3 regions of the Paenibacillus sp. FSL R10-2748 genome follow, and region 3 is predicted to be linked to each of the others. Evidence: predicted binding sites of a transcription regulator. Region 3 holds the regulator's gene; each other region holds the start of a gene.
What was found. The regulator LexA, encoded in region 3, represses DNA repair genes until DNA is damaged. The targets are predictions, from matches to a motif close to CGAACATATGTTCG.

Region 1 (10,024 bases), on a different contig from region 3:
CACTGCGCCTGCCAGGCTATGGTCCTCCGATGCTCGGAAAATAACCACTTCTCCGCGTGCAATAGCGCCGCCCAAGTTGTGATCATCTTTTCCTTTAAGTAAGTTGCCCCATTGCGTGGAGCCTTTGCTGTGCAGCCATCTGGCCGTCTTTAAAATTAACTCCTGAACCTCAGCCTGATCTTCAGTGCTTGCCTGAAAAGCCATTAATTCTGGTGTGACGGATGATTTGACAATAGTCATTGATGTCATGCTGCACCTCAACTCTCAAATTTTCCTTATGTATAAAATATAGCATAAAAAATGAGCGTCTGACTTCACCTGTTCTTTTTTGCAACAGCGGTTCCTTCCGCTTGCCAGACATGATTCTTTTTGCTCCTGCTCGTCATCCATACCAGCATACACTTGGTCTTCTAGTAGCTTCCCATATCGCCCATACCCTTCACAGAATTTTAGAGGCTCTCTATAAGGAAATTTCAAATAGTTCCAAAATAATTCAAAATTTTATTATATTCGCCAAAAAAAGAAAATTGATTCTACAAATTGGTTGTTATATTGATTTTGAGAACTCCTACCTTATATGTACGTATTTGAACAAGGGGAGGAAATTTTGATGGGTGCTATCGAAGATTACCGACGCGAGCTTTATAGAATTGCTTGGAGAATGCAGTATCATACAAAACGCAATCGGAAACGTGAAATTTCTTTAGAATCCAAGCCTAATCTCTTTCAAACCTCGTTTTCGGAAGAGTCTGATAACAAAATAATGATGCAATCATATATTAATAGACTAAGGTCTGAGGTAGGCAAAAAGGTCATCTATGAAATTTACATAAACGATAAAACGGAAGGCCAAGTTGCCAAGGAACTACATATTACACAACAGGCGGTGAACAAATGGAAAAAGAAGGCACTTCACGATTTATGTCAGATGATGAGTTTATGAAATTAGTAGAACTTGCCCAAACCAAATCCGATGTAGAGGCTATGAATGCAATTTTTCAATATTTCGATCCAGATATTAAACGATTAAGTAAATTTATCCGTATGCCAAAAGAAGATGCCATCCAGAGTATGAAAACCGAACTTCTTGAGTTTATCATGAAAAAATAAGAGTCCTTGGCGATAAGCTGCTTCCGGTTACTCTACTGGAGGCAGCTTATTTAGCTTTTGCTGTGGTTGAGGTCTGTTGTAAAATAAATCCAACACACTCCTCAACTCTTATTTTTCCTTGCCCATATTTCGGATATTATATTGGATAAACCAGCGGGGTATTCCAATATATATTCTAAGGGGCTCAGAAGGGGAATTTCTTTATCCAGAAAAAAATGCATGTTCAGGTTGTGTAGTTACAGCCCCCAACTCCTACATATGTGTAGGGGATAATCGGAGCAAAGCACATGAATAAGAGAAGATTCATGTCTTCGTAATTTTCACGATTTGGTTGTAATTCACAGCCTTAAATCACCTACATAAGTGAATGAGAATTGAAGACTGATATCAAATAAATGTGGAGCCATTTAGATGTCAGCGACTCCATCAATTCCTCACAAAAAATCAGGAGGTTGATATATTATGGCAAGATCACGAGAGTATGCAGCAACAGTAACGGCAAGTCCGTATCAATTACTAAAAATGAGTGAAGCACAACGTGTCGCATTAGAGAGCGGTAATTTCAGAGGTGGTTCTGCCAACACAGCTGCAATCGTAGCAGGGCTGACAGGAATAACAGCTACGGTTCTGGGGCTGGTCTTCGTTGCAAGTACACCAGTAGGGGTAGCAATGGGAATTGCTTCCCTCGCCTCTACGCTATTTGCCTCAGGCACGGGTTCGACAGTCGAAAATGTCATTAGCGACGGTATTGCGGGCATTGATAAAATCAACACTCAAATTGCCCTTTACGGTGGAAGATACGATCTTTATCAGATTAAATTCCCGTTCCTTGAGTACACTCTACAAGACGGTACCGTTATCCGTTTTATTTCGGGTAATGGCGTTGTGCAAAAAGCACACTCCGGAAATGGATGGGAAGTTTTCTAAGACTGATTCCTAAATAACTGAGAAAAAGGTCGGTTGAGTTTGACAACCGACCTTTTTTCATACAAACTAACTACTCCTTCTGGAAAAGTTTATCGATTGAATTTTTGAACGAGTGGTAGTCGAATTCGTTTGTTATCATATATTCCTGCCTATAATTTTTTTCCTGATTAAAGATAGATACTAACTTATTATTCTTAAATGTAATTTCATACTTCAATGTTGAATCCTGATTGCTTTTCGGGCGGATGATAATAGTATAGTAAAAAGGAACTTTATCCCCGTTATTCATTCCGCTTGTTTTTTTAAGCTCAATGCCAGATAATTGATCCAAAATTGCTTTAACTCCACTCTTTTCCATCACATGCACGTTATAATCGACTGGTTCATTAGTAATTTTAGTGTGCGTTCTTATAATCTGAAGATAGACATTATCCATATCGACCTGATCCAACACAGCTTTTTGAATAGAGGTATTTAAATTCAAAAAATAATAAGTGCCATAAATGCCCCATGCTAGTACTAAAACAATAACAACTGCAATCTTAATAGTTCGATTCTTCATCAATTCACTTCCTTATTTTTTAGTATGATTTCTTTAAAAAGTATAAAATGAGAAAATAGGATTCTCCGATTAAAAAAAGCAACTTATGCATCCATGTTTCTTGTGACATAAATAAAAACAGAACAATTTCGACTGAAATCATAACCATAATCACTTCTACAATCGTATCGGTTACATTACTGGTCCTATGATTATTCTGGTATTTTTCGTACAACGTCCGGCCAATCAAACGGATAGCGTATATACCCATCAACCAGTCATAAATATAATGGGTGGATTATTATATACAATTCGCACTGTTAATGTAGCCAAGAAAATTATTAAAATAAGGAAATTTGGATTCTTTAGCATGTTCTCTCCTCTCACTGTATTTACAATTATTATACAATAACTACATACATATTCCATACTCTGGTATTTAGATTGTCTAGGTTTTTTGGGGCTTGTTTTACTTGTTAATATCGGCATTGGTTTGTGGCATAAAGATTTTAAATATTTCCCTTACCTTGTATGACACTTACTCTATCGCCAAAAAGGAAAAAATTATAATGAATATACTAAGGACTTTCGTGATATATTCACAAGAACAAATGTTCTATATTGAGAGGGGGTACAGCATGATTGACTACTCAAAACTTCCCCATCACGAGGTCGCCTGTATTTATTGCCAGTCTTTTATGCTTCCATTGAAGCTGTAGACAGAGGGCTCGGCCCACTTACTACCCTCTTAGCAGTTGTAGGCGATAAAAATCGCCCCGGCTCCGTAATTCTTGTGGCTTCTCCAGCTTTAAAAAACAATTCGGTATCCGGACAGGAAACCGACTATATGAAATCCCTCCCGATCCGCGTATCCAGATGGTAAATGCTCAGATGGGACTGTACCTGGACACATCTATGACTATTACTAAATTACTAAACCAGTACGTACCGACTGAAGCTATTTCTACATATTCCGTTGATGAGAGTTGGATTACCTTAGATGCCACAGCACACCTACACGGGACAACACTCGAAGCAGTTCAACGTATCCAGAAAGATATTCTTATGCAGCTTAGATTACCGTCCACAGCTGGAATCGGTCCGAACAAGCTCCTTGCAAAATTGGAGTTGGACAATTACTCCAAGAAAACAGGGATCGCAGAATGCACGTACCAGGATATTCCCCACCTGCTGTGGCCGCCGCTGGTGAAAGACATATGGGGGATTGAAAGAAAGATGAAGAAAAGGATTAATTCAACAGGGATTTATCAGCAAGAATATACAATTCGCTTAGCCCTTCTACAGAGCTACTCAATTTGTCTAAATGTAAAAAGCGACCTTCTATGGTCGCTTTTATATATTCGGCGTTACTCCCTTGTTTTATGCAGTACAGACCTTTGTACTATTCTTTTTTTAAGTCACTCCGTATGTATGAAATAGGAATCTTTTTTATCAGTCTTCCACATGGGTGATGTGGTACATTTTAAGGTTAATATAGGAAGACCATCGTTGCTGGAGAAACCTAGTTTATAAGTTTGATGGTAGTGATTCCCTAAAATATCTCTAAACGAAACGACTAGATTGAAGTTTTTATACACTATGTTTCGAACCGGCAATATCAATAACACCTTCATAGCTTCAGCAGCGGTAAACTTTGGACTCGCTTATTTTCACTATTCGTCTTCCGATTTTCTCTAAGTGTTTCGTTAAAAATAAATATGGTCACCGATCCGTTGAGGAATGCCCCGAACATACTTCCATAAAATCCAATCCAGTTGCTTGGTGGCAGTGGCTTTATCCAATTCGGTAGATCTATTGATAAGATCCCGTAAACAGCCATAGCTAAAGAAACACTTAAAGCTAGTAACAAGATAACCATCCATCGAATTAAAGAAAAACACTCTCCCTTTCCAATGGATTGTCTCAATTTTTTTGAAAAATGATGTTTTAACATAATTACCTCTTTCTAACATAAATTTTTAAATATATCTTACTGGAATGTACAATTAGATGCTACTTTAATATCATACCATTCAGAGAGACAGCCCCTGCCTCTCTTTTTGATCTCAGCAAATCAAATTGTGTAAATTTAGCCTATTAGCAAAGGCAAAATTAAAGATATATTGGTATTATTGGATCAAATAACGGAGGTGGACAGGGTGAAAACCACGGGAATCATTAGACCCTTGGATAGTTTGGGTCGTATCGTAATCCTTTAAAAGTATCCTGACTCTTCACAAAATTTTTATGCCGATTGGCGTAAAAATATCTAATTCTAAATAATAACCAATGAAAGACGGTATTTATAATGGATGAAATCATATCAGTTAAAGATCTCACCTACCTGTTGTCCGATCATCATACAATGGACAAAAATGTGGAGCTGCTACATCTCAAATTTACACAGCATGTATGGGACGAAATACTTCTTCTGTCTGATTACCTAAACGACACGGCACAAGTTATATACCAACAGCTGCAAGATGCTCGCTTTTTTTTAATGAACCTTTTGAATTAAGCCTAGAAAAGAAAAAATATATATCATTTTATACATAAATATACCTACATAACCAGCACTGCTGGATTCAATGAAGAATCTTTTCTTTCACTCTTCACAACTAAACGTGAGATTGATACCTACTGTTGATCCGCATGGTTGACCCACTATAATCAACATCAACTATAGTAGCTTCCTGAATGGTCAAGTCAATTTTTCGTTTTTACGCCCTCTGCTAACCATCCCATGATATATCCCCCTGCAACCACCAGTTTTTCTGAGCCAGATGGATGATACACCCCACTTTTCCAACAAAAAAAGAACCAACACAAGCCGATATAATCGCCCGGGTTCTTCACGGAATTTTAGGGGTTTCTGCACGGCAATTTCAGATAATTCCAAAAGAATTCAAAATTTTATTATATTCGCTAAAAAAAGAAAATTGATTCTATAAATTGGTTGTTATATTGATTTTGAGAACTCCTACCTTATATGTACGTATATGAACATAAGGGAGGAAATTTCCGATGGGTGCTATCGAAGATTACCGACGCGAGCTTTATAGAATTGCTTGGAGAATGCAGTATCGTACAAAACGAAATCGGAAACGTGAAATTTCTTTAGAATCCAAGCCTAATCTCTTTCAAACCTCGTTTTCGGAAGAATCTGATAACAAAATAATGATGAAATCATACATTAATAGACTAAGGTCTGAGGTAGGCAAAAAGGTCATCTATGAAATTTACATAAACGATAAAAAGGAAGGCCAAGTTGCCAAGGAACTACATATTACACAACAGGCGGTGAACAAATGGAAAAAGAAGGTGCTTCACGATTTATGTCAGATGATGAGTTTATGAAATTAGTAGAACTTGCCCAAACCAAATCCGATGTAGAGGCTATGAATGCAATTTTCCAATATTTCGATCCAGATATTAAACGATTAAGTAAATTTATCCTTATGCCAAAAGAGGATGCCATCCAGAGTATGAAAACCGAACTTCTTGAGTTTATCATGAAAAAATAAGAGTCCTTAGCGATAAGCTGCTTCCAGTTACTCTACCGGAGGCAGCTTATTTAGTTTTTGCTGTGGTCGAGTTGGAATATACTCCTCAACTCTTCTCACATCTTGAGCATAATTTTAAATTATACAGGATAATCCAAAGGTTTATCCCAGGATCTATTCTAGCTAGAGGGGCTATTCAAATTTAGAGAGGGATTTTCTCGATCTAGAAAAAGTTCATATTCAGGTTGTGTAGTTACAGTCCCCAACTCCTATATAAGTGTAGGGGATAATCGAGCAAAGTACATGAATTGAAAAAATTTTATGTATTCGCATTTTTCACGATTGGTTGTAATTCACAGCCTTAAATCACCTACATAAGTGAGAGGGAATTGAAGACTAACATCAAAGAATGTGGAGCCATTTAGATGTTAGCGACTCCATCAAATCCACTCTCAACTAAACTAATGGAGGCGTTTAACAATGGGTTATCACATTATTGCTAATTTTCCATCTAATCGAGATTACAAAGGAACACTGAAAGTTTATAATGATAGTGGCAGTTTGGTATTTGGACCTGTAGAAGCTTTAGGCCGTGGATCAAATGATGCAAAAAACGGTCAGGATCATACGAACTGGAGACTTAAATATGCAGACATTCCTACGGGTGTCGCGAAAACAATTGTTTATGCTAAAGGTGATTCTGACTACTCTTATGGTCCTTATAAGCGTGTGTGGCTGAATCAAGCGGTAAGTGGAAACTTCCTGACTGCTACAAATAATGGCCGCGACGAAATTATGATTCATGGCGGAGATCCTGCTAAGAGCACATCTTTAACATGGTATCCTTTGCGTCCAACATACGGTTGCATTAGACTTACTAACAGCGATCAAAGAGCACTAATTCAAGTTCTTGAGCAAAACGGTAGTTCTGGTAAGATCACAATAAGCGAAAGCTAAAAAATTAAGAGCGGAGGTAAAACTCCGCCCTTTTTTGTATTAATTTGATTTGTATTTATCAAGTTTGAACCATTGTTGAAATTCTCTCTGGCTAATTTTTTTAACAGGTTTCACTTTTCTGCTGTCCATTGAGTATCTGTATAATTTCTTTTGGTCAGATGGATACTCACTTATATAGTCTAAATTTTTCCCATTTTTATGCCATAAAATCAGACTTGTGCTGATGTAATCCGTTTCCCTAGGAAGATATATAAAGGCATCCTTATTTGTGTTATATATAGCTATGGAGCTGCTTGATGTATCACCGTACGAAAAGGCAATTTGATCTTCTTTAGGTGACCAGTTATAAGCAGTAATTGATTCTATATTTTTTTTGCCTTTAGCCTTTAAAAGATCATTTACAATGGTAGATTTTCCGGTTTTAAGATTGATCAGTAGTAACGTATCTCCTGCACTCCGCTGTGCCTGTATAGCCAACCATGTATTAGAAGGAGATAATACTGCGCTCGATATATCACGCAGTTTATCATTATATCCATCTGTTTTAATGGTATAACTCTTTTCTCCTTTTTTGATCGTTATTGATGTAATAACACTTTTCTCAGAACTTGGTGCATTTTCTAGCTCAATTTTTTTTGCCACTAACGAAATGTTGTTCTCCTTCCAAATCAACTGATTTGGGGTCTCGCTCTTTTTAAACTTAGTTATGGACTGATACACAGATGGATTTACAGCATTAACTGAACTTTGAACATACGTATTAGGGCGTAATGTACTATTAGCATTGGCAATAGAAAAACCACTTACACTTCCCACAAGCACTACACTCGACAGGAAAGCAGTAGCGTATTTTAATCTTAGATTTTTCATTTTAATTGCTCCTTTGTAAAAAAATTATTGTTCTACAGGTCTTGATCCAAGGTTTTCCTAAAACTATATCTATATACATAGACGTGAAAATCGTGAATTTGTTTCTTGTTTATTGAAAATAATTACATAACAATTGGAAAACGTTAAGGCAAGGGTGATACTTTCGCCCGCTCTAGCAGACCATCCCAAGTCAAACATTCCGCCATAAGGTTGGACGACATTGGGGCTGGCAAGCGCGCTTTCACGGGATTACAGACATACCGACTCCATGCGTAAAGAAAAAAGCTGAGCAACCGCCCAGCCTTACCGTTACTTATCTAGTTTAGTAAAATCCATATCCACAATCACAATCCGTTTAACACAATCAGGAAAAGCACATTGACTCCCTGACTTCAAATAAAGTTCTCTAAGTACACCAGTTATCGGCTGTAGCCTTTTCACCTTGGACATTTTCCACTTCTGTTGATTTTGCAGAACGAGCCCTACAAAGTCAACTTTTAATCTGTGCAGCAGGTACAATTCGGTATAATCCTGAAGTCTCGCCAGCCGCGGGACGTAATTCCTGGATGAACCAGCCTAACGACAGCACTCTCTCCAGCCGATCATACTCAGCCTTCGTCAGTTCGGATGTAACAGCTTCGCTTCCTTCCTCCAGTGACAGCTCAGGCTCCCGCCCGAACGCAACGGCAATCCACGAACGAATACCCCGGATCGTATTGTACTTGATCTGATATCCGTCCGTTACCGCGCTGACAAACACCTCCGGCTCTTTGGACGCCAGCCCGGTGACAAGCTCTGTATAATCAAAATCGGATGGTCCGTCCGTTGGCAGCTCATTTTGCTGCACCCGACGGATTAATTCCTCTTGGGACCAGCCTAAAGAGCGTAATGATTCCAGCAAGAGCGCGTCCCATTGGGAAATACGTACTCTTTTTGTCGATTCAGTCATCGTTTTTTACCTCCTTTGGGTCATGCACATCGTACAACCGCTCTTAACCCTAACGGTTAACCGGGTATGCTACATAATGGCCGGGACTGATTTCTCTCAGCTCGGTTGCACTGTTGTTATCCTTGTCCCATACTAATGAGCCGTCTGGTTGGGCCAAGCCCCCCTCCAGTCCCTCCCGCTCTCCGACTGCTCTCGGATCAGGCACAGGGATGGAGGACAGCAGCGCCTGCGTATAAGGGTGAGCGGGCTGCTCATACAACTCATCTGCATCAGCTACTTCTACCAGTCGCCCATGGTACATCACACCGATTCGGTCTGAAATATGCCGCACCATCGACAAGTCATGGGCGATGAACAGGTACGTCAGCCCGAACTCCTGCTGGAGATCCTCCAGCGTGTTAATGACCTGCGCCTGGATGGACACATCCAGTGCCGAAATCGGCTCGTCACAGACGATGAACTCGGGGTTCACGGAGAGAGCACGAGCGATGGAAATCCGCTGGCGCTGCCCGCCGCTGAACTCGTGCGAGTAGCGATACAGATGTTCCCGCTTCAGCCCTACCTTTTCAAGCAAAGCCACTACAGCATCCTTACGCTCACTCCCCTGATGCAATCTGTGAATATCCATCGGCTCACCGATCAGGTCAAGCACGTTCATACCCGGATTAAGAGAGGAATATGGGTCCTGAAAAATGCTCTGAATGCGCCGACGCAGCGGCTTGAGCTGTTTGTCGTTCAGCTTGGAAATATCCTGACCGTCAAAGCGTACCATACCTTCTGTATAATCGTATAACCGTGTCAGACAGCGTCCAACCGTTGATTTCCCACTACCTGACTCACCGACCAGTCCGAACGTCTCACCACGCTTGATTTGAAAGCTCACGCCATCCACCGCCTTGAGCACCTCAGAGCTACGCCCTAACAAATCCTTTGCGGTCACAAAATGCTTCTTAAGCTGGTGTACCTCTACCAAGGGCTGATGCTCACCCAATACATCGTTTGCTTCACTCACCGTTATTCCCCCCTTCCGCTTGCCCCGCTTCGGGCGTCTCGTAGACTCCAGCAGGCACTGCGTCCGGCTCGTTCAACCAGCAGGCTGCTCGCTGATCCGGGCGCAGCTCCACCATCGGCGGCCGCTCCACACAGCGGGCAAACGCATGCGGGCAC
Region 2 (10,024 bases), on a different contig from region 3:
CGTGAAAAATGCACGAGTGCATGAGCTGATACAACTGTCAGAGCAAATGCAATTGGCGTATGCTGAGAAGTTTGTAGGTCAGGTGCTGGAGGTCATTCCGGAAGTTGCACCGAAAGGGACCGAAGATAGCGGCATACTCCATGGATATAGTGACAATTATATTCAACTGGCGTTTGAAGGTACTGAGGATCTGGTTGGCAAGGTATGCCGCGTGAAGCTGACGAAGGCGGGCATTAATGAAAGTGAAGGCCAATTGGTTCGCGTACTAGAGAATGGGCTGCAAACAGCTCTGTAAGAACAAAAAAAGCCTGAACAGGCAATAGAGATGGCAAACAAGGATTTCGCCTTTCCTTACAGAGAGGACGGAATCCTTGTTGCGCAAGGAAGGGAGATTACAGGATGGCAGCAAAAAAGGAAATTTCCGCAGGCGGCGTTGTGTTTCGCAAACAGGGGGAGCAACTTGAAATTCAGCTCATTACTGACCGATATGGCAAGGTATCCTTGGCTAAAGGGAAGATGGAGTTGGGAGAAACAATCGAACAGACGGCTTTACGTGAAATTCGCGAGGAAACAGGGTTGAACGGGCGGATTATCCAGCATGTAGATATGATTGCTTATACGTATCATCATCCAGAATTTGGGGAAGTAGATAAAGAAGTACACTATTATCTCGTAGAGGCACTGGATGGGGATTTACAGGCACAGATCGAAGAAATTAAAGGAGTTGCGTGGCATACGCCTGAGGAAGCATGGCGTCTCCAGCGCCAGGGTGGATATGACAATAATGATGTCATCTTAAGCAAGGCGCTGTCCATGCTAGGAATTAACGTTTGATTCTGTCGGGAGATATACGATCCTCTAAACGCGTCCACACAGGTAGATAGCAGAGAGGCAAGACCAGCAGAGAGCTAATAACGTTAAACAGAGTTTGGGCATGGGCTACTTTGGCTCCGGGCTCGGTAGATATCCAGGCAGCGGCCATCTCCAGACCAGGGATCAACGGCATAAAGAGCAAGGCTCCGCCTACGTTCAGCAGCACGTGGGACCAGGCTACAAATTTGCCGGACACGCTGCCGCCAACAGCGGCAATGAGGGCGGTTACGCAGGTGCCTACATTGGAGCCGATGACGATGGCGATCCCCACATCGGCTGGCAAGGCTCCCGCAGCGGCAAGGCTAATCGCCATGCCAATGACGGCTGCGCTACTGTGAACCAGCGCGGTCAGACAGGCTCCAGCAGCGAAGGCCCACCACATGTTGGCCGCAGCGTGATCAAGAAACCAGCGGAATAGTCCGGCCTGCTCAATCCAGGGGCCGACTGTTTGCATTACGCGGATACCTGCCAGAATCAGCGAAAATCCAGCAAAGACGAGGCTGATATATTGTACAGCCTGCGGACGGCTAAGCCCATTGGAGCCGGGTGAAGCTCCAGCGGACGCATACTGGCGACTGGGGACAGCTTCACCCCACAGGACGGCAGTGCTCCAGCATAGCAGTGAGCCGCAGAGCAGCGGAACAGCCAGCATGCCAAGCTGGAGCCCCATCAGCTCAGTGGTCAGGCAGGTGCCGATATTGGTGCCGAGAATGATGCCGAGCGTGCGGCCGTAGGTCAACAGCCCGGCGTTGACCAGTCCGATCGTCAGCACCGTTACGGCGGTGCTGCTTTGCAGCAGGGCCGTAATGCCTGAGCTGAACAGCATGCCCCGCCAAGGTGAAACTGTGGCGCGGTTCAGCCAGCGGGTGAGGAAGGGACCGGCCAAATGCCGGAGGGCTGCTTCCATCAGCTTCATCCCGCCCAAAAAAATAAACAGCCCGCCGCACAGTGGGAGTATAACATGTATAAACACGGGCATAGCCCCCTTTTCTAGGTGAAAATACTTATGTAACAGCCTATGATCTGTCGGGGACAGCCATGACAAGCATGGCTGAGCTCTTTTTTACGGAACGATATTAAGGACTTTGAGTAATCCAAGAATGGGAGTGAAGGATTTTGCCTTCAGTAATATTAGAACGCAGCCGTAAAAAAAGGCTGGAGCACGCACACCCTTGGGTGTTTAAAAACGAAATAGCCAAGATCGAAGGGGACCCAGAGGCAGGCGATTTGGTCAGTATCGTTAACCATCAGGGGCGTTATTTGGCGACAGGTTACTATAATCCAGCTTCACAAATTACAGTGCGTGTGATGTCCTACGAGCCGCTGGAAGCAATGGATCAAAACTTTTTTGCCCAACGCTTTCGCAAATGTCTGGAGCACCGCGAACGTTTTGTGACCGGGGGAAACGCTTATCGGTTGGTGTACGGCGAGGCTGATTTTTTGCCTGGACTGATTGTAGATCGATTTGGTGATGTGTTAGTCGTGCAGTTGTTAACGCTTGGCATGGATCGGCGCAGGGAAGAAATCAGGGATGCGCTCGTTGAAGTAGTGGGTCCTGTTGGTATATATGAGCGAAGTGATGTATCCATCCGTGAGCTGGAAGGATTGGAACAAACGAAGGGTCCTTTGTACGGTGATTGTCCGCGTCATGTGGTAGTGACGGAAAATGGCCTGCAAATCAAGGTTGATATTGTAGAGGGCCAGAAGACGGGTTATTTCTTTGACCAGCGTGAAAATCGTGCGGCCATAGCACCGTTGATGACAGGTTGGGGAGCACGTAGTGGAATTACGCTACAAGAAGTAGCTGCAGACTCAGGGGATGCGGGCACAACGGTCATGAAGCCAGTGAATAAAAGTGGTAAGGTTGTTGAATTCCCATTCTGGGATGGCGCAACCGTATTGGAATGTTTTTCGCACACGGGAAGCTTTACGCTCAATGCATGTAAACATGGTGCTAAAAAAGTAACTTGTCTTGATATTTCTGAGCATGCGATTGAAAGTGCGCGGGATAATGTCAAGCTGAACGGTTTTGAGGAACGCGTCGAGTTTGTCGTCGACGATGCTTTTCAATATTTGCGCAATCAAGTGAAAGGTGTAGAGGAACGCAATGCACGAGCCGGGGGCAAAGGAGATACATCCAAGCCGCTGACAGCAGGTGGCGGACGCACCTTTGACGTGGTCATTCTTGATCCGCCAGCCTTTGCCAAAACGAAGAACGCTGTCAAAGGAGCTACACGTGGATATAAAGATATCAACCTGCACGGGATGAAGCTGGTCAATGAGGGCGGCTATCTGGTGACTGCGAGCTGCTCGTTCCATATGCGGCCAGAGTTGTTTTTAGATACCATTAAGGAAGCGGCGGCAGATGCCGGCAAAATCCTTCGTCTGGTAGACTGGAGAGCGGCTGGTAAAGACCATCCTCAAATTTTGGGTGTGGAGGAAGGCCATTACTTGAAATTCGCCATCTTTGAGGTGCGCAGCCGGACACAGCTGTAGGTTTCATACAAGGTCAAAGTCAATCGCCTTTTTGGTGATTAAATAGGTAAAATAGACTCGTTTAGATATAAATCAGTCCTGTAGAGAAGGCATGCACCAAGCCAATCTGCGGGACTGATTTGTTTTTTTAGAGGGAGGAAGAATTGCTACAACATGGCAAACGTACGTTCTTTTCTCCCTTGCCTGATATGCTATACTGTTTAATAGAATGTTGTTCGTTGGAAAGGAGGCCGCATCATGTCGGTTCGCTTGTTGATTGGCCGCTCTGGGAGTGGTAAAAGTACGTTAATCCGCAATGAAATGACGTCTATGTTACGCGAGGAGCCGCTAGGTAAGCCTATGCTGTTACTTGTACCGGAGCAATCGTCATTTGCTTCTGAGCATGCGTTACTTACAGAAGCCGGAAACGGTATTCAGGGGTCGGTGCGCGCCCAAGTGATGGGATTTCATCGTCTTGCCTATTTAGTTATGCAGGAAACCGGGGGTTCAGCACTGGTGCCTGTAACGGAAGAAGGCAAGAAGATGCTTTTATATAAAATTATTCGTCGTCGCAAGGATGAACTGAGTTTGTTTAAGGATTCGGGAGACCAGCTCGGCTTTGTGGATCGGTTGAATACATTGTTTACGGAGCTAAAGCAGTATGGAAATGATACTCGGTCTGTACCGGAGCAACTGGAGCGAATGAACGCTGCTGGAGAGTCAACTCCGATTTTGCGCGGCAAGCTCAAAGATATCAGTCTAATCTATGAGGATTTTGAACGAGAGCTGACGCTTAAATATATTGACGGTGAAGATACGCTGCGCATGCTGGCAGAACAGATTGCTGAGTCTTCCCTTGTGCGTGGGGCAGATATTTGGATGGATGGCTACCGCAGGTTTACACCACATGAATACAAGGTGGTGGAGCAGCTTATGCTGCACGCTTCTTCGTTGACGGTGGCGCTGACTTGCAACCGCAGCTACGAGAGCGGACAGCTTCCGCATGAGCTGGATTTGTTTCATCCCTCAGCGGCTACGTATGTAAAGCTCAAAGGAATGGCAGACGAGCTGATGATAGAGACGCAGACACAATTACTGCGCCCTGATCCGCTGCCGAGATTTAAGGAGCGTCCGGCGTTGGCGTATTTGGAGGCTAACTTTGAACATCGTACAGGGTTACGGAATCAGGAACAATGGATGCGGCTGCAGCAGCTACGAGAGCAGTGGACAGAAGAACAGCCGGAAGGCATAAAACTGTACACTGCGGCTAATCGCCGTGCAGAGCTGGAAGGGGCTGTACGCGAAATGCGTCGTCTGGCCCGAGATGAGGGCGCTCGTTATCGGGAGATGGCCCTGTTTGTACGTCATATTGAAGATTATGAGCCATGGGTGGAACCGATATTCAAACAATATGAGGTTCCAGTATTTCTGGATCAGCGGAGAAGTGTTTTGCATCATCCCTTAGTGGAATTGATTCGGGCTTCGCTGGATATCGTGCAGCGTCGTTGGCGATATGAGGATGTATTCCGTGCGGTCAAAACAGACCTTCTCCTGCCGCTGGATGGTCGGGTGAGCCGTGAGGAGATGGACCGTTTGGAAAACTATGTACTAGCCTGCGGAATACAAGGCAGCCGTTGGACAGACGGTCGCCCGTGGCAGGCTGTGCCCAGCTTGTCACTGGAGCTGGAGGAGCAGGAACGGAGCCGTCAACGGGATGAAACGTTGGATTTGATGGAACTGTGCCGGGATGTGATCGTGACGCCTTTACGTGCGTTTGAGAAACGTGTCGGCAAGGCACGAACTGCACTTGAGAAGTGTGAAGCGGTATATCTGTTACTGGAGGATGCAGAAATCGGCCACAAGCTGGACGCCTTCATTCATCAGGCAGAGGAAGCAGGAAAACCTGAGCAGGCGAAGGAGCATCGTCAAGTATGGGATGCGGTGCTTGAACTACTGGATCAAATTGTCGAAATGATGGGTGATGAGAGGCTGGATACCTCTTTGTTTGCGGGTGTGCTGGAAACGGGATTGGCTGAGTTCCGTATGGGACTTGTTCCGCCAGCTCTGGATCAGGTTCTAGTCGGAAACACGGACCGTACACGTGTGTCCGGTATTCAACATGCCTTTGTACTAGGTATGAACGAAGGTGTGATGCCGGCTGTGTTCCATGAGGACGGTGTGCTGAATGAGCAGGAGCGTACGGCATTAAACGAACGAGGCGTAGAGCTGGCGCCGGATATGACAAGACGTCTGTTGGACGAACGTTTTCTCGCTTATACGGCCCTTACTTCAGCCGGTAAAAGCCTGTGGATGAGCTATGCAGTGACTGATGAAGAAGGGAAGTCGTTGCTGCCGTCTGAGTTAGTACGACATGTGCGGCACCTGTTTCCTAGTCTGGACGAGCGTCCACTGGCTGGATACCCTTTGCCTGGGGATGCTTGGACGACGCAATGGGAGTATGCTTCTCATCCGTCCGAGGCTTTACCGCAGCTCATTGCGCAATTACGGCATTGGCGGCGTGGCGGTGACATTTTATCCCCTTGGTGGGAGGTATATAACTGGTACGCAAGCCAGCAAGGGCGTGAGAAGGACAAGCTGCGTCAGCTGTTGACCTCACTTTTTTACGAGAACCATGCCGAAATGCAGAAGGAAACGAGCCGCCGTCTGTACGGCAGCAAGCTGCGTACCAGCGTATCTCGTATGGAACGTTTTGTGGCATGTCCATTTTCGCACTTTGCCTCTCACGGTCTTCGTTTGAAGGAACGTCAAATGTATCGCCTGAAGGCCCCGGATATCGGACAATTATTTCATGCAGCGCTTGGAGAGATGGCGATCAATTTGCGTAAACGCAATGTCAGCTGGGGCAGTCTCAGCACGGAGGAATGCCGCCAAGAGGCGGAAAGTACAGTGGAGCGTTTGGCTCCTCGTCTGCAAGGCGAGATTTTAATGAGCTCCAAGCGGTATGGCTACATTTTGCGTAAATTGAAAGACATCGTGAGCCGTGCCTCGTTGATTTTAGGTGAACATGCGCGAAGAGGTAGCTTTGAGCCGATTGGGCTGGAGTTAGACTTTGGGCCGGGTCAGCAGCTTCCTCCGTTAAGCTTCCGGTTAGATAACGGCGTTGTAATGGAAATTGTCGGACGGATTGACCGTGTAGATGTGGCAGAGGGAGAAAAGGGGTTACTTTTGCGTGTCATCGATTACAAATCTAGCCAAAAGGATCTCAAGCTGCATGAAGTGTACTATGGCCTGTCCTTGCAGATGCTCACCTACCTGGATGTGCTGCTGAATGCGGCGGAGGAATGGTTGGGCGAGACAGCTTATCCAGCGGGTACACTGTATTTTCACGTCCACAATCCGATGTTGCAGTCGCCTAACGGTCTTAGCGCAGAACAGGCCCGTCAGGAGCTTTTAAAACGTTTTAAGATGAAGGGATTATTGCTCGCGGATCGGGATGTAGTTGGGCAAATGGATACAGCATTGGACAAGGGATATTCCTCTATTTTACCTGTTGCGGTGAAAGCAGACGGCAGTTTTTATAGCAGTGCTTCGGTTGCTTCGCCGGAACAGTGGGACAGCCTGCTAGCTTCGGTACGTCATAATATCCGGACGATTGGCACACGGATGACAGAGGGCGATGTGGCCATTGAACCTTATCGTATCCAGCAAGAGACGGCTTGTACCTTCTGTTCTTTTAAGCCTGTTTGTCAATTTGACGACAGTCTGGACGGTAGTGGCTACAATCAATGGGGTAAACCCGGTAAGGATCAGATCTGGAATCTGCTGGGTCATACACAGGAAGGGAAAGGAGGAATGGACCAATGATAGGCACGTCAAACACTAAAGGCATGCCGAAGCCGGAAGGCAGTATGTGGAGTGATGACCAGTGGCGTGCAATTTCGGAATCTGGTAATAACATGCTGGTCGCGGCAGCGGCAGGGTCTGGTAAAACAGCGGTGCTCGTAGAGCGTATTATTCGTAAAATCGTCGATCCCCAGCTCGGCTTCAGTGTGGATCGGTTACTGGTAGCGACCTTTACGAAGGCAGCCGCCGCCGAAATGCGTCAACGGATACGCGAAGCGTTGGAACGTGTACTGGAGCAGGAACCGGAAAGTGAGCATGTACGCCGCCAGCTATCGTTGCTGAATCGGGCCTCGATTACGACGCTTCACTCATTTTGTATGGAGGTCATCCGCAGGCATTATCAGGCCATTCCCCTTGATCCCGGTTTTCGGATTATGAATGAGCATGAGACAGAATTGCTGCGTCAGGAGCTTCTAGAAGAACTGTTTGAGGAGAAATATGAGGCTCATGATGAAGGCAGTACATTCCGCAGACTGGTCGACTGGTTTAGTGGAGAACGCACCGATGATGCAATGTACGTGCTTGTTCAGCGGCTGTATGATTTTTCTCAAAGTCATCCGTGGCCAGAACATTGGCTGCGGGAGACAGCGGCAGCATTTCGTGTACAGGATGTAGCCGCTTTGGGAGAGACTCCCTGGGTTCGCAGTATTTTGGCGGATGCTGCACTTTCATTGCGTGGAGCAGCGAGCTTGCTGGAACAGGCGCATGAAACAGCTATGCAGCCCGGCGGTCCTGCACCTTATGCCGTGACGCTGCAAGAGGATGCGGCGATGGTGAAGGGATTGTTACAGGAGCTGGAGACACAGCCGTGGGCATCTCTATATGATCATTTTCAGACAGCTTCCTTCGGTAAGCTCAAGCCCGTCAAAAAAGATCAGACCGAGCCTGCATTGCAGGAACGGGTTAAAACGCTGCGTGAAGCAGCCAAAAAAATGATTACAGATATGAAGGCTTCCCTGTTTGGCAGGAGAGCAGAAGCCTATTGGGAGGAGCTGCACGCCGCGGCTCCGCTGATGGACGAATTGGTAGAAACCGTGATTGTATTCGGGGAACGATTTCTACAACACAAGCAGTCAAAAGGGTTGGTGGACTTCGGGGATTTGGAACATTATTGTCTGAAAATATTACGACATCCCGATTCTACTCCGTACAAGCTACTACCTTCCGACGCTGCGCTCGAATATAAGGCGCAATTTGACGAGGTGCTGCTGGATGAGTATCAGGATACGAATACCGTACAGGAAGATATCGTCAGGCTGGTATCACGGGAGGAACCGGGTAACCGTTTTATGGTGGGCGACGTGAAACAGAGTATTTATCGGTTTCGGCTGGCGGAGCCGGGTCTGTTTTTGAATAAGTATCAACGGTACGGCATGCAGGAGCAGGAAGATGGCTTATTAATTGATCTGGCGCGTAATTTCCGCAGTCGGGAGGAAGTTGTCGATGCGGTCAATTTGGTGTTCCGCCAGATTATGAGTGTGGATGTGGCGGAAATTGAGTACGATGAACGAGCATGGCTGGTACACGGCGCATCCTATCCCGACCAGTCGGATCAAGACGCCGCATCTGTATACGCACCTGAGCTGCTGTTAGTTGATAAGGGTGGACATGGTCTTTCTGAGGCTTCGGAGCTGTCCGAAACGGGGGACGAATCTGCTTTACAGGAAAGTGAGCTGGCTGAGCTTGTGGAGTTAGAAACGGCACAGTTAGAGGCTCGTGCGATCGCGCAACGGATTAAAGAACTGACCGGAGACACTGGACAACCACTGTTGATTTACGACAGAGGATTAAAAGCGATGCGTCCGGCAGTCTACGGTGATATCGTCATTTTGCTTCGTTCCGCAAGCGTGTGGGCCCCCCTAATTGTGGAGGAACTGCGGCTTGAGGGCATTCCGGCCTCCGGGGAGCAGACGACAGGCTTTTTTAAAGCAACGGAAGTTGAGGTAATGTTGTCTCTGCTGCACATTATTGATAATCCGCAGCAGGATATCCCGCTTGCATCAGTGCTTCGTTCGCCGATTGTCGGCTTGACCGAAGATGAACTGGCACAAATTCGGTTGGAGAAGCCGGATGGATTGTTTTATGGCGCATTGCTGGCGGCGGCTGAGGCTGACCCACTGGAAGAAAGCGAAAAAGGGATTTCAGCTGAGATCATGGAGTTGGATATTTTCCCAGAGGACTCTTTATCTTCATCTGACTTTGGTAATAGAAATGACGGGAATACGTTGTCTGCCCGACTACGTTCATTTTTGCGTAATTTGGAAGCCTGGCGGCAGGAAGCCAGACAAGGTAGCTTAAGTGCATTGATTTGGAATGTGCTGGAGGAAACAGGATATCTGGATTGGGTCGGTGGACTGCCTGGCGGCTCACAGCGTCAAAGCAATTTGCGGGCGCTATATGACCGAGCGAGACAGTATGAGACTTCTACGTCCAACCGAGGATTGTTCCGATTTCTGACCTTCATTTCCCGTCTACGGGAGCGAGGCGGTGATTTAGGATCAATTAGCGGAGGGACTGAACCCGATCAGGCTGTTCGCATTATGACCATTCATAAAAGTAAAGGACTTGAATTCCCTATCGTGTTTATTGCCGGGACAGCAAAAATGTTCAATCAACAGGATCTCAATGCGCCGTTTCTTATGCACAAGGAGTTGGGCTTTGGTCCTAAATATGTGGAGGAACAAAATCGTGTCAGCTACCCTACGCTGCCTAATTTAGCGATCCGCCGACGCTCACAGCTGGAGCTATTGGCTGAGGAAATGCGGGTGTTATACGTGGCGCTTACACGTCCGCGCGAAAAGCTGATTATGAC
Region 3 (10,024 bases):
AAATGAGAAAGTTTTCCCGTTTCCAGATATTTTGACATTAGCGATTTTCCAACCTGGTTTATACCCAGATCCATCAGTTCTAATAGTAATTTTTCTGATGTCACCTAGGTTACTAGTGCTGATTCTTGTTGTATCGGAATCTCCTTGTTCAAAGCTACCATTGAGTGTAGCGGTAGCATAATCTCCATTAGAACCATACAGAGTTATAGAGATGTTCGAGTCTGTTCCAGCATCTTTGAGATTGGCCGTATTTACAGTAACGACATATTCAACATTAGCAAAAGGCGTAACAGACTCTATACTTCTATTTGAGTCTTGTAATGAACTATAAGTGTCACTTGTGACCTGATCTGCAAAAGAAGGTGCAGCAAAAGCTACAGATGAGATAAGCATTGCTACTGATGCTAGTAAAGATACTTTTTTCATTAAATTGTTACCACCTTTCTAGTATTTGTATTTAATGTTATACATGTGTAATGTATTTGTACATAGTTCATTGGTTGTGAAGAGAAATTTTTTTCTTGTCTTTGTTTGTTGTATTTTATCTTTATGTGTCGGATATTAGCTTTCTAATAATCATGTAAGGAGATGATTATTTAGAGAAGGATTTTTAGCGCTTATCCAGAATGAATTGTCGAGGTGACCAACATGAATCATACATATGAAGAGTTGATCGAATATCGAATTGTTTTCAGCTGCATTAAGTCAGATAAGAGCATCTGTAGTCCATCCGTTGAGTAGGATATGATGGAGCTTGTGGAATACGGTGGTGGGCAAGTGGGGCCTTATAAAGTTTTAAAATAAAAAATTGAGCAAACAATGCAGCAACGTACAAACCATGGACGGATATACAGCCGGAATACTTAAGTGAAAAAAGCTGAAGCAAGTTTGAGGGCTATAGGTGTGGTCAGTTGTACACAAAGTATTTGAGTCAAGAATGCTGCTGCTTTTGACTGGGTACCATTTCGCTTCTGTTTTAACCAGTGGAAGCATAGTTGAATATGTATGGTATTTAAAAGGAAGGCAACTGAATTTAGCAGTTCTATGGGATTTAGGAGTTGGGTGTATCGTTTAACACAAAAAAAGCAGGAAGAATCCTTCCCGCTTTTGCTTGAAAACAATTATTAACGTCTGCGTTGTCTATCATTTACGCTAAACAGATTAACAGCCAGTGCGTTACCTCTTGCACGCGCAATGGCTCTTTGAGTGGAACGGATGTTTAATCTTCTTCTTCTTAAATCACGTTTGCAATGTCTTCTGCTCATAATATCACCTCCCTTCAAGAAATGAAGGTACGGTTAAATCTTAGTGGCGTTTATGCTTACGCTTGGAAATTTTGATATTCAAGGCATTGGTTGCTAGTGCATTTCCGCTTCCTGTTTTAGCAGCTGCGGCTTGAAAGACTTTAACGACCAGATATCTGTTTTTCCCGATGCGATGCTTATACGTTTTAACTCTATTTCTGATCATCTGCATATCTCCTTTGCTTAGTTCTGCTATATACATATGTCAATTGTGATAGTAATGTATCAGCATAAATCTATTAAAAGCAAAAAGAAGCTAGTACCTATATTCCTAATGGATAATAAAAAAAACTCATGCGAACCTGTCTTCGCCTTTTCAACTTTACGTTGCAGGAGAATGTTACAGGCAGGTCGGCATGAGTCTAATAGTGTAGATAAAGATAATAGGCAGTTAGTATGAAAATTATTTACTATTAAGAGTGTTAAGTTTTTTCTCGTAGTACGCCTCTTGAGCAAGAATATGATTCAGTTGTTCAGAGAGCTGTTTATATTCTTGGCTGTCTTCTGGATAATTATTTCTTTCGAAAATTACAGCTTCGAGTTGCTTTTCTAAATACCTGAAATGGATAAGTATTTGTATATACTTAATACGGTCATAGGTTGTTATGTGGGAGTTCTCTTTTGCATACAAATGATCCATTGTTGGAACTACACAGCTTATGGCGATAAATATCACAACAAACGCTGAAATTATAATTTTTTTCATTTAATTCCTCCTACAGAGCTATAAGTAATTAATATACCATATTTATCTAAAACAAAGAAAGATCTATTAGTTTTGCCCATGACAGTATAGCTGCTCAAGGTCAGTGGGGGATTATTTGAGATGAGGAGGCTGATTTTTAGTAGAAAAAATAGGGATAGGTTGCTGAAATGAAAAAATAGTTGTGAGATACATAATAAACATAATAGCAATACAAAACCGGCTTGCACTAGGCAGCCGGTTTTGTATTAGTGGATAGAATAACGGGGAAGAAAGAACGAGAAATCAGTGGAAGTCCCGGAAGAGTCCTACAACCTTGCCCAAAATGCTGACGTGTGTCAGGCGAAGCGGTTCAAAGGCTGGATTTTCAGGTTGAAGCCGAATATGATCCTTTTCTTTGTAGAAGGTTTTAACTGTAGCTTCGTCTTCATCTGTCATAGCTACAACAATATCACCATTATCAGCGGTCTGCTGCTGACGTACGATTACATAGTCTCCGTTAGCAATACCAGCTTCAATCATGCTTTCGCCTACAACAGATAACATGAATATTTTATCCTCACCAACAAAGTGTTGGGGAAGAGGAAAGTAATCTTCAATATTTTCTGTCGCCGTAATAGGAAGGCCAGCAGTTACTTTGCCGACGACGGGGACACGACTAATGGAGTAATTAATCAAGTTGCTATTATCCGATTCGTCTTGACCGAGTAACTCAATAGCCCGTGGTTTTGTAGGATCGCGGCGAATGAGTCCTTTTTTCTCTAAACGATCCAAATGACCATGAACCGTAGAACTGGAGGCTAATCCGACAGCCTCGCCTATTTCGCGTACAGAAGGGGGGTATCCCTTTAGACGCACTTCATTGCGGATAAATTCAAGAATGGCCTGCTGGCGGCTCGAAATCTTAGACATACCGTATCAACCCCATTTAGTAACGTTTGGGAAAATTATAGCATAGAACCTCCGTTCGTACAAACATAAGTTCTAAATAATCCCTGAAAATAATTGCGAACTTTTGTTCTCTTTTCTATTGAACAAAACAAATGTTCGTGTTATATTGTGAAAACATAAGAACAAACGTTTGGAGGACACGGCCAATGATGAAATATAGCACTTATCAAAGTATTTTTCCGATGAATTTAGAAAATTTACAGGAGACTCGAAAAGAGGGTAGGGCACGTTTTATGCAGATTATTACCAATACTCTTTTACTTAAGCTTCTTATTATAGTGATTGTTGCTTGGATTGCAGGGGCAGGTGTACTTACAGTTTTCGCGGCACCTTCAGCTTCCAAGGAAGAAGTGACTAAACTGACCGTACAACCTGGGGATACGTTGTGGGAGATTGCCGCAAATCATAAACCGGAACGAATGGATACACGGGTATATATAGAAGGAATTGTGCGGATTAACGGTTTGGAGGATCGGGGAGTGCAAGTAGGTCAGGTACTCAAGCTTCCTAACTTCTGATCTATAGACTATTAGAGCTTGTCAGGGAGCGTAATACGGGAGCCTTGACAAGCTCTTTTCTACATGTCAAAGTGTATTATATCTTTGCTTTTATGGAGGGGACACAATTTGGATATAGACAGCTTGGTACAGCGCATTAATGAATTAGCGCGCAAAGCAAAATCCGAGGGTTTGACGGAAGAGGAAGCCACAGAGCGCGCCAATCTTCGGGAAATTTATTTAGGTAACATTCGCCGTAATTTTCGGCAGCAGCTTGAGACGATTGAATTTGTGGACGATGATACATCGAAAGGAAATGACGGGCTGAAGCATTAATGTTGTTAAAGTGCCCAAGCCTGCAATTTGCCTTTTGTTTTAGGTACCTTTTATGGTATCTATATAGATCAGCTTTGAGGCAATTGTTTTAATGTAATATATCTGGGAAGGAATTGAGAGATGGCCCGATCATTTGAAAGAAAAGTACGCAAAAACACAGCGCATTTAAATAAATCGCGCAAAAAGCAAGGCATTCAAACCATTAGCGGCGCAGGTTCTACAATGGATATTTTCCGTGGCCGTAACATTACTGTGCCAATTATGCTGGCTGGTCTTTCTGTATTGTACATGCTTATGAGTTACTTTTTGACTAAGACCGGTATGCGAGGGATGGATTGGCTTGTATTCGGCCTGTACTTGATGCTGGCTGTTATCTTTTTCATCCGTCGTCCTTATTTGAAAGTGGGAAAGGATACTCTCTATATGCTGAAAGGTGGTAGAGAACGTCCAATGACGGCAGGGGACATGAAAGCCATCAAGATTGAAAAGGGTTACGTAACCGTTGAAAGAAAAGGTAAGGGTGGTAATTTTATTTTCACAAAATCATTAGGTCGCTATGACACGGATGCCATTGCAGAGCGACTTGAGAAGTTTGCGCTATCCAATCAGATACAGGTAGACAAGAAATAACTGATTTGCCTGTAGCTCTGTAACAAAGGCCGTATGATGTTATTTCATATAACATGCTGCGGCCGCTTGCTTAATATGGGCACACATAACGATTCAAATGCTTAATCAAGCAAATAGGCGTACATATACTGTGGAAAGAGAGTGGATAATTCAGATGACGATTCAGGCGGTAATGTTTGATCTTGATGATACCCTTTTGTGGGATGAACGTAGTGTAGAAGAGGCATTTGATGCAGCGTGTCAAACAGGCTCCCGTGAAGCAGGCGTTGATCCAAAAACTCTGGAGGAAGCCGTACGTAAGGAAGCACGCGCTTTGTATGAATCCTATGAAACCTTTAGTTTTACTCAAATGATCGGCATTAATCCGTTTGAAGGATTGTGGGCGAATTTTACAGCAGGTGAGCAACCTGAATTCCGCCAATTGGAACAGTTGGCCCCTGTTTATCGAAAGGAATCATGGCGCAGAGGACTCCAGCAACTAGGGATAGATAATGAGAAGTTGGCGGAAAAGCTGGCTACCCAATTTGCTTCGGAAAGACGCGCGCGTCCACATGTATATGAAGAAACGTTCGAGATTCTAGAACAATTGAAGGGACATTACAAGCTGTTATTGCTGACAAATGGCTCCCCTGATCTACAACAGGAGAAACTGGATGGAGTTCCTCAATTAGCTCCTTTCTTTGATCATGTTGTAATTTCAGGTTCATTTGGTCGAGGCAAGCCTGATCCGTCTATATTCCAGCATGCTTTGGGGCTTCTTGGTATTGAGCCTGAACATGCTTTAATGGTAGGAGATAAACTGACGACTGATATTCAAGGAGCGTTGGCAGCAGGTGTACACTCGGTCTGGGTGAACCGAAACACTAAAACCAATACCACAGAGATCAAGCCGAAGTTCCAAATCAAGCATCTGTCTGAATTGGACGGAATTATTCAATCGTTAAAGTAAGAAATCAATAGTCTTTAGAAACGAGTATTAAGAAAACTCCCTTCGCTATTGTTACAGAGCAGAGGGAGTTTTTTTATTCACACAAGGATAAATTCGTAATTATGCTTTAATGAAGGTTGGATCTTCATACGGTTCGGCAATCCAGCCATTTTCTTCGATGAACAAGCGGATTGCGACGATCTTTTGATTCTCCATTAAAGTGAAGAAGTGAGGTATATTTTCAGGTACGGAGATAACGTCCCCCGGTGAAAGCTCTACGTTAAAATAGCCGATCTCTTCTGGGCCTTTAATGATGAAGATGCCTTTACCAGCGACAATGGCACGGATTTCATCCTCGGTGTGGGTGTGAATTTGCTCAAACTTGGCCAGCAGCTCGTTCAAATTCGGCGTTGCTTCAGATAAAGTGATAACGTCCCATATTTTATATCCGCGACGTGCGGCTAAATCCTTGATTTCGGGTTCAAATGTTTTGAGAACAGCGGCCTTTTGATCATCTGTTAAGGTAAAGTTTTCTTGCAGCTCCCCAGACAATTTGGAAGCATCCCAATGTTCATACAATATCTCGTGACTCTCCAGAAATTCACGTACTTGTTCTTCACCGCTAATTCGTTCATTCGTATTACGTATTAAGATTTCGGCCATATATATATATTCCCTCTTTTCCACTTGGATTAATGTTGTATAAAGAATACCATGTCTTGAAACGTTGTACAATACAGGATTTCAACATTTTATAATGCAAATGACCATAGCTAAAGGATGCAGGGTTAAGTACGCTCTATAATGCTACAAACTATAAAAATGGATAAGAGAAGTCATTTTTACAAAGAACAACCTGTATAAAACGTATGTTTTTACTTCAATCTATCTAAATGATACGGTTTCTGCTAAACTAGGATTTAACGTTTTGCGGGGGTGAAGAAATTTGGATAAAGTTAGCTTGCAGGATGCATTACAACGAAGAATACTCCTTCTTGATGGGGCCATGGGCACCATGATTCAACAGGAAGACCTTTCCCCCGATGATTTTGGTGGGGAAGAGCTGGAGGGCTGTAATGAAATGCTGGTCTTAACGAGACCGGATGTCATTCAAGGGATTCATGAAGCATACTTGAAGGCCGGAGCAGATCTAATTGAAACGAATACATTTGGAGCAACATCCGTCGTTTTGGCGGATTACGATATACCAGAACGTGCCCGTGAAATTAATCTGGTGGCGGCCAAACTGGCGCGTAACGCGGTGGATAAATACAGCACTGCGGACAAGCCTCGTTTTGTAGTAGGAGCTATGGGCCCAACCACGAAAACCTTGTCTGTCACAGGTGGGGTTACATTTGCTGAACTGATTGAAAGCTATCAAGAGCAGGCCTTGGCGCTTATTGAAGGCGGGGTCGATGTACTGCTATTGGAGACCTCACAGGATACGCTTAACGTCAAAGCTGGAAGCATCGGAATTCGGCAAGCTTTTGAGCAGACAGGTATCGAGCTTCCGCTAATGATTTCAGGCACGATTGAGCCTATGGGAACGACATTGGCCGGACAAAATATCGAATCCTTTTGCATATCACTGGAACACTTGCACCCAATTTCGATTGGATTGAATTGTGCTACAGGTCCAGAGTTTATGCGTGATCATATTCGCTCTCTGTCTGAAATGTCCTCTGCAGCTATTAGCTGTTATCCAAATGCGGGCTTGCCCGATGAAAATGGCCAATACCATGAATCGCCTGATTCATTAGCACGTAAAATGGCTGCTTTCGCTGAAAAAGGCTGGTTGAATATTGCTGGGGGTTGTTGTGGTACCACGCCTGAGCATATTCGAGTTATGAGTGAAAGTATGGCGCAGTTTGAACCGCGTCCGCTGGTAGGTCATCATCCTCCTGCCGTATCGGGCATTGAGCCTGTATATATTGAACAGGACAATCGTCCGTATATGGTTGGTGAGCGAACGAATGTTCTGGGCTCCCGCAAATTCAAGCGTTTGATCGTGGAAGGCAAATATGAAGAGGCATCTGAAATTGCCCGTGCTCAGGTAAAAAGCGGAGCGCATGTCATTGATATTTGTGTGCAGGACCCGGATCGCGATGAAATGACGGATATGGAAGCATTTTTGAAACTGGTTGTAAACAAGGTAAAGGTACCTTTAGTGATTGATACCACGGATATTAAAGTCATTGATACAGCACTTCAATATTCGCAAGGCAAGGCAATAATTAACTCCATTAATTTGGAGGATGGTGAAGAGAAATTTGAGAAAATGGCTCCTCTTATTCATAAGTACGGCGCCGCTGTTGTTGTTGGAACAATTGATGAACGCGGACAGGCTATTTCACGTGAGGATAAGCTTGAGGTAGCTAAACGTTCTTATGATCTGTTGGTGAACCGTTACGGTTTGGCAGCGGAGGATCTAATTTTTGATACGCTCGTATTCCCAGTAGGAACAGGTGATGAGCAATATATCGGTTCAGCTAAGGAAACCATTGAGGGCATTCGCATTATTAAAGAAGCGCTTCCCGGGGTGCATACCATCCTGGGCATCAGTAACGTATCTTTTGGTTTGCCGGAAGCGGGTCGTGAAGTGCTCAATTCCGTCTATTTATATGAATGCACCAAAGCAGGTCTGGACTATGCGATTGTAAACACTGAGAAGCTTGAACGTTATGCATCCATTCCAGAGCATGAGCGGAAACTTGCGGAAGACTTGATCTATAAAACAAATGACGATACTTTATCCGCTTTTGTAGCAGCTTTCCGTAACAAGAAAGTGGAGAAAAAAGAAAAGATATCAAACCTTTCGCTCGAAGAACGACTGGCTTCCTATGTAGTCGAGGGAAGTAAGGAGGGACTCATTCCGGATCTGGAGCAAGCGCTCGTGAAATATTCTTCGCTGGAGATTATTAACGGCCCGCTGATGAAGGGGATGGAGGAAGTAGGACGACTGTTTAACAATAACGAACTGATTGTTGCGGAGGTGCTGCAAAGCGCTGAAGTGATGAAGGCGTCCGTAGCCTATTTAGAGCCGTTCATGGAGAAGAATGAATCCTCAGTAAAAGGTAAGATTTTGTTGGCTACAGTCAAAGGTGATGTGCATGACATTGGTAAGAATCTGGTGGAGATTATTCTATCCAACAATGGTTACCATATCGTGAATCTGGGTATAAAAGTACCACCAGAACGCATTATTGAGGCTTACCGTGAAGAAAAGGCCGATATGATTGGCTTATCCGGACTGCTTGTTAAATCGGCACAACAAATGGTGCTGACCGCACAGGATTTGAAAAATGCGAATATTGATATTCCAATAATGGTTGGTGGAGCTGCTTTAACACGTAAGTTCACTAAAAATCGTATCCGTCCTGAGTATGATGGTTTGGTTGCCTATGCAAAGGATGCTATGGATGGGCTGGATATAGCCAACAAGCTTATGAATCCTGAGTCCCGCAAAAAAATGGCTGAGGACATGGAGGCTGAGCGGGAGGCTGAAGCGGCAATAGTCGTGGAAGCCAAGCCGCTCCCTAAGCTCACTCGAGCTGTGCGCTCTAACATTGCTCAGGATCTGCCCGTCTATATTCCACCAGATACGGATCGTCATGTACTGCGTAATTATCCACTGAATTATATTTTGCCTTACGTGAATATGCAGATGCTAATGGGGCATCATCTTGGTTTAAAAGGCAATGTTGAGCAGCTGCTGGCTTCGGAAGATCCGAAAGCGATTCAGTTGAAGGAAACCGTGGACAGCATCATGTTTGAAGCTGTGACGGACGGAATCATCCAGGCACATGCTATGTATCGTTTCTTTCCAGCGCAGTCTCAAGGAAATCAAATTCTGATCTATGATCCGTCGGATGTGAGCAAGGTACTGCACACATTTACATTCCCGCGCCAGCAGGTAGAGCCTTATCTATGTCTGGCTGATTTCTTGAAATCAGTGGAATCCGGGGTTATGGACTATGTAGGTTTCATGGTCGTTACAGCTGGTCATGGGATTCAGCAGATATCTACCCGGTGGAAAGATAAAGGGGATTATCTGCGCTCGCATGCACTTCAAGCGGTAGCACTCGAAGTAGCAGAAGGGTTAGCGGAACGGCTTCACCATATTATCAGGGATAGCTGGGGGTTCCCAGACCCTGCCGATATGACAATGAAACAGCGACACGGTGCCAGATATCAAGGCATACGGGTATCCTTTGGCTATCCGGCATGTCCAGATCTGGAGGATCAGGGGCCGTTGTTCCAATTGTTAAAACCTGAGGATATTGGCGTTGAGCTGACGGAAGGGTTTATGATGGAACCGGAGGCTTCTGTATCAGCCATGGTGTTCAGCCACCCTCAGGCGCAGTATTTTAACGTCGAAAAGGTTTAACACCTTTATCAGATAGGATAGCAAATACCCTCCGAGCTTCGGAGGTTTTTTGCTGGTCAGCAGGAAGAAGGTTAATGTTATGGAATTTTATTTTCTCGGTACAAATGCAGGGGTGCCTACGATTCAGCGAAATGTAACGTCCATCGCTCTTCGTTTGCTGGAAGAACGAAGAAGCATGTGGCTGTTCGACTGTGGCGAAGGCACTCAACAAGAGGTATTGCGTTCGCCGCTCAAACTAAGCAGACTTGAAAAAATATTTATCACCCATTTGCATGGGGATCATCTTTT

Region 1: a site for LexA is predicted at 3,183-3,196, ahead of NSS66_RS21405 (Y-family DNA polymerase). Genes of this name have one in related genera too.
Region 2: a site for LexA is predicted at 3,527-3,540, ahead of addB (helicase-exonuclease AddAB subunit AddB). Genes of this name have one in related genera too.

What each region holds. Positions count from the first base shown of each region.
Region 1 is NZ_JBBOTK010000008.1:95,876-105,899, forward strand. Features, by position in the region: gene NSS66_RS21380 (GNAT family N-acetyltransferase) at 1-249, opposite strand, end outside; gene NSS66_RS21385 (hypothetical protein) at 611-943, shown strand; gene NSS66_RS21390 (helix-turn-helix domain-containing protein) at 895-1,110, shown strand; gene NSS66_RS21395 (hypothetical protein) at 1,573-2,037, shown strand; gene NSS66_RS21400 (hypothetical protein) at 2,108-2,599, opposite strand; gene NSS66_RS21405 (Y-family DNA polymerase) at 3,431-4,018, shown strand; gene NSS66_RS21410 (hypothetical protein) at 4,209-4,532, opposite strand; gene NSS66_RS21415 (helix-turn-helix domain-containing protein) at 5,887-6,102, shown strand; gene NSS66_RS21420 (L,D-transpeptidase) at 6,562-7,038, shown strand; gene NSS66_RS21425 (hypothetical protein) at 7,078-7,908, opposite strand; gene NSS66_RS21430 (hypothetical protein) at 8,399-8,857, opposite strand; gene NSS66_RS21435 (ABC transporter ATP-binding protein) at 8,907-9,869, opposite strand; gene NSS66_RS21440 (ABC transporter ATP-binding protein) at 9,862-10,024, opposite strand, start outside.
Region 2 is NZ_JBBOTK010000004.1:524,428-534,451, forward strand. Features, by position in the region: gene mtaB (tRNA (N(6)-L-threonylcarbamoyladenosine(37)-C(2))-methylthiotransferase MtaB) at 1-295, shown strand, start outside; gene NSS66_RS15385 (NUDIX hydrolase) at 400-834, shown strand; gene NSS66_RS15390 (Na/Pi symporter) at 824-1,846, opposite strand; gene NSS66_RS15395 (class I SAM-dependent rRNA methyltransferase) at 1,990-3,369, shown strand; gene addB (helicase-exonuclease AddAB subunit AddB) at 3,607-7,173, shown strand; gene addA (helicase-exonuclease AddAB subunit AddA) at 7,170-10,024, shown strand, end outside.
Region 3 is NZ_JBBOTK010000002.1:160,007-170,030, reverse strand. Features, by position in the region: gene NSS66_RS07125 (PLAT/LH2 domain-containing protein) at 1-426, opposite strand, end outside; gene NSS66_RS07120 (hypothetical protein) at 1,125-1,265, opposite strand; gene NSS66_RS07115 (hypothetical protein) at 1,306-1,470, opposite strand; gene NSS66_RS07110 (hypothetical protein) at 1,708-2,010, opposite strand; gene lexA (transcriptional repressor LexA) at 2,293-2,919, opposite strand; gene NSS66_RS07100 (LysM peptidoglycan-binding domain-containing protein) at 3,108-3,476, shown strand; gene NSS66_RS07095 (DUF896 domain-containing protein) at 3,585-3,791, shown strand; gene NSS66_RS07090 (hypothetical protein) at 3,912-4,421, shown strand; gene NSS66_RS07085 (HAD family hydrolase) at 4,576-5,370, shown strand; gene NSS66_RS07080 (1,2-dihydroxy-3-keto-5-methylthiopentene dioxygenase) at 5,470-6,012, opposite strand; gene metH (methionine synthase) at 6,296-9,736, shown strand; gene rnz (ribonuclease Z) at 9,816-10,024, shown strand, end outside.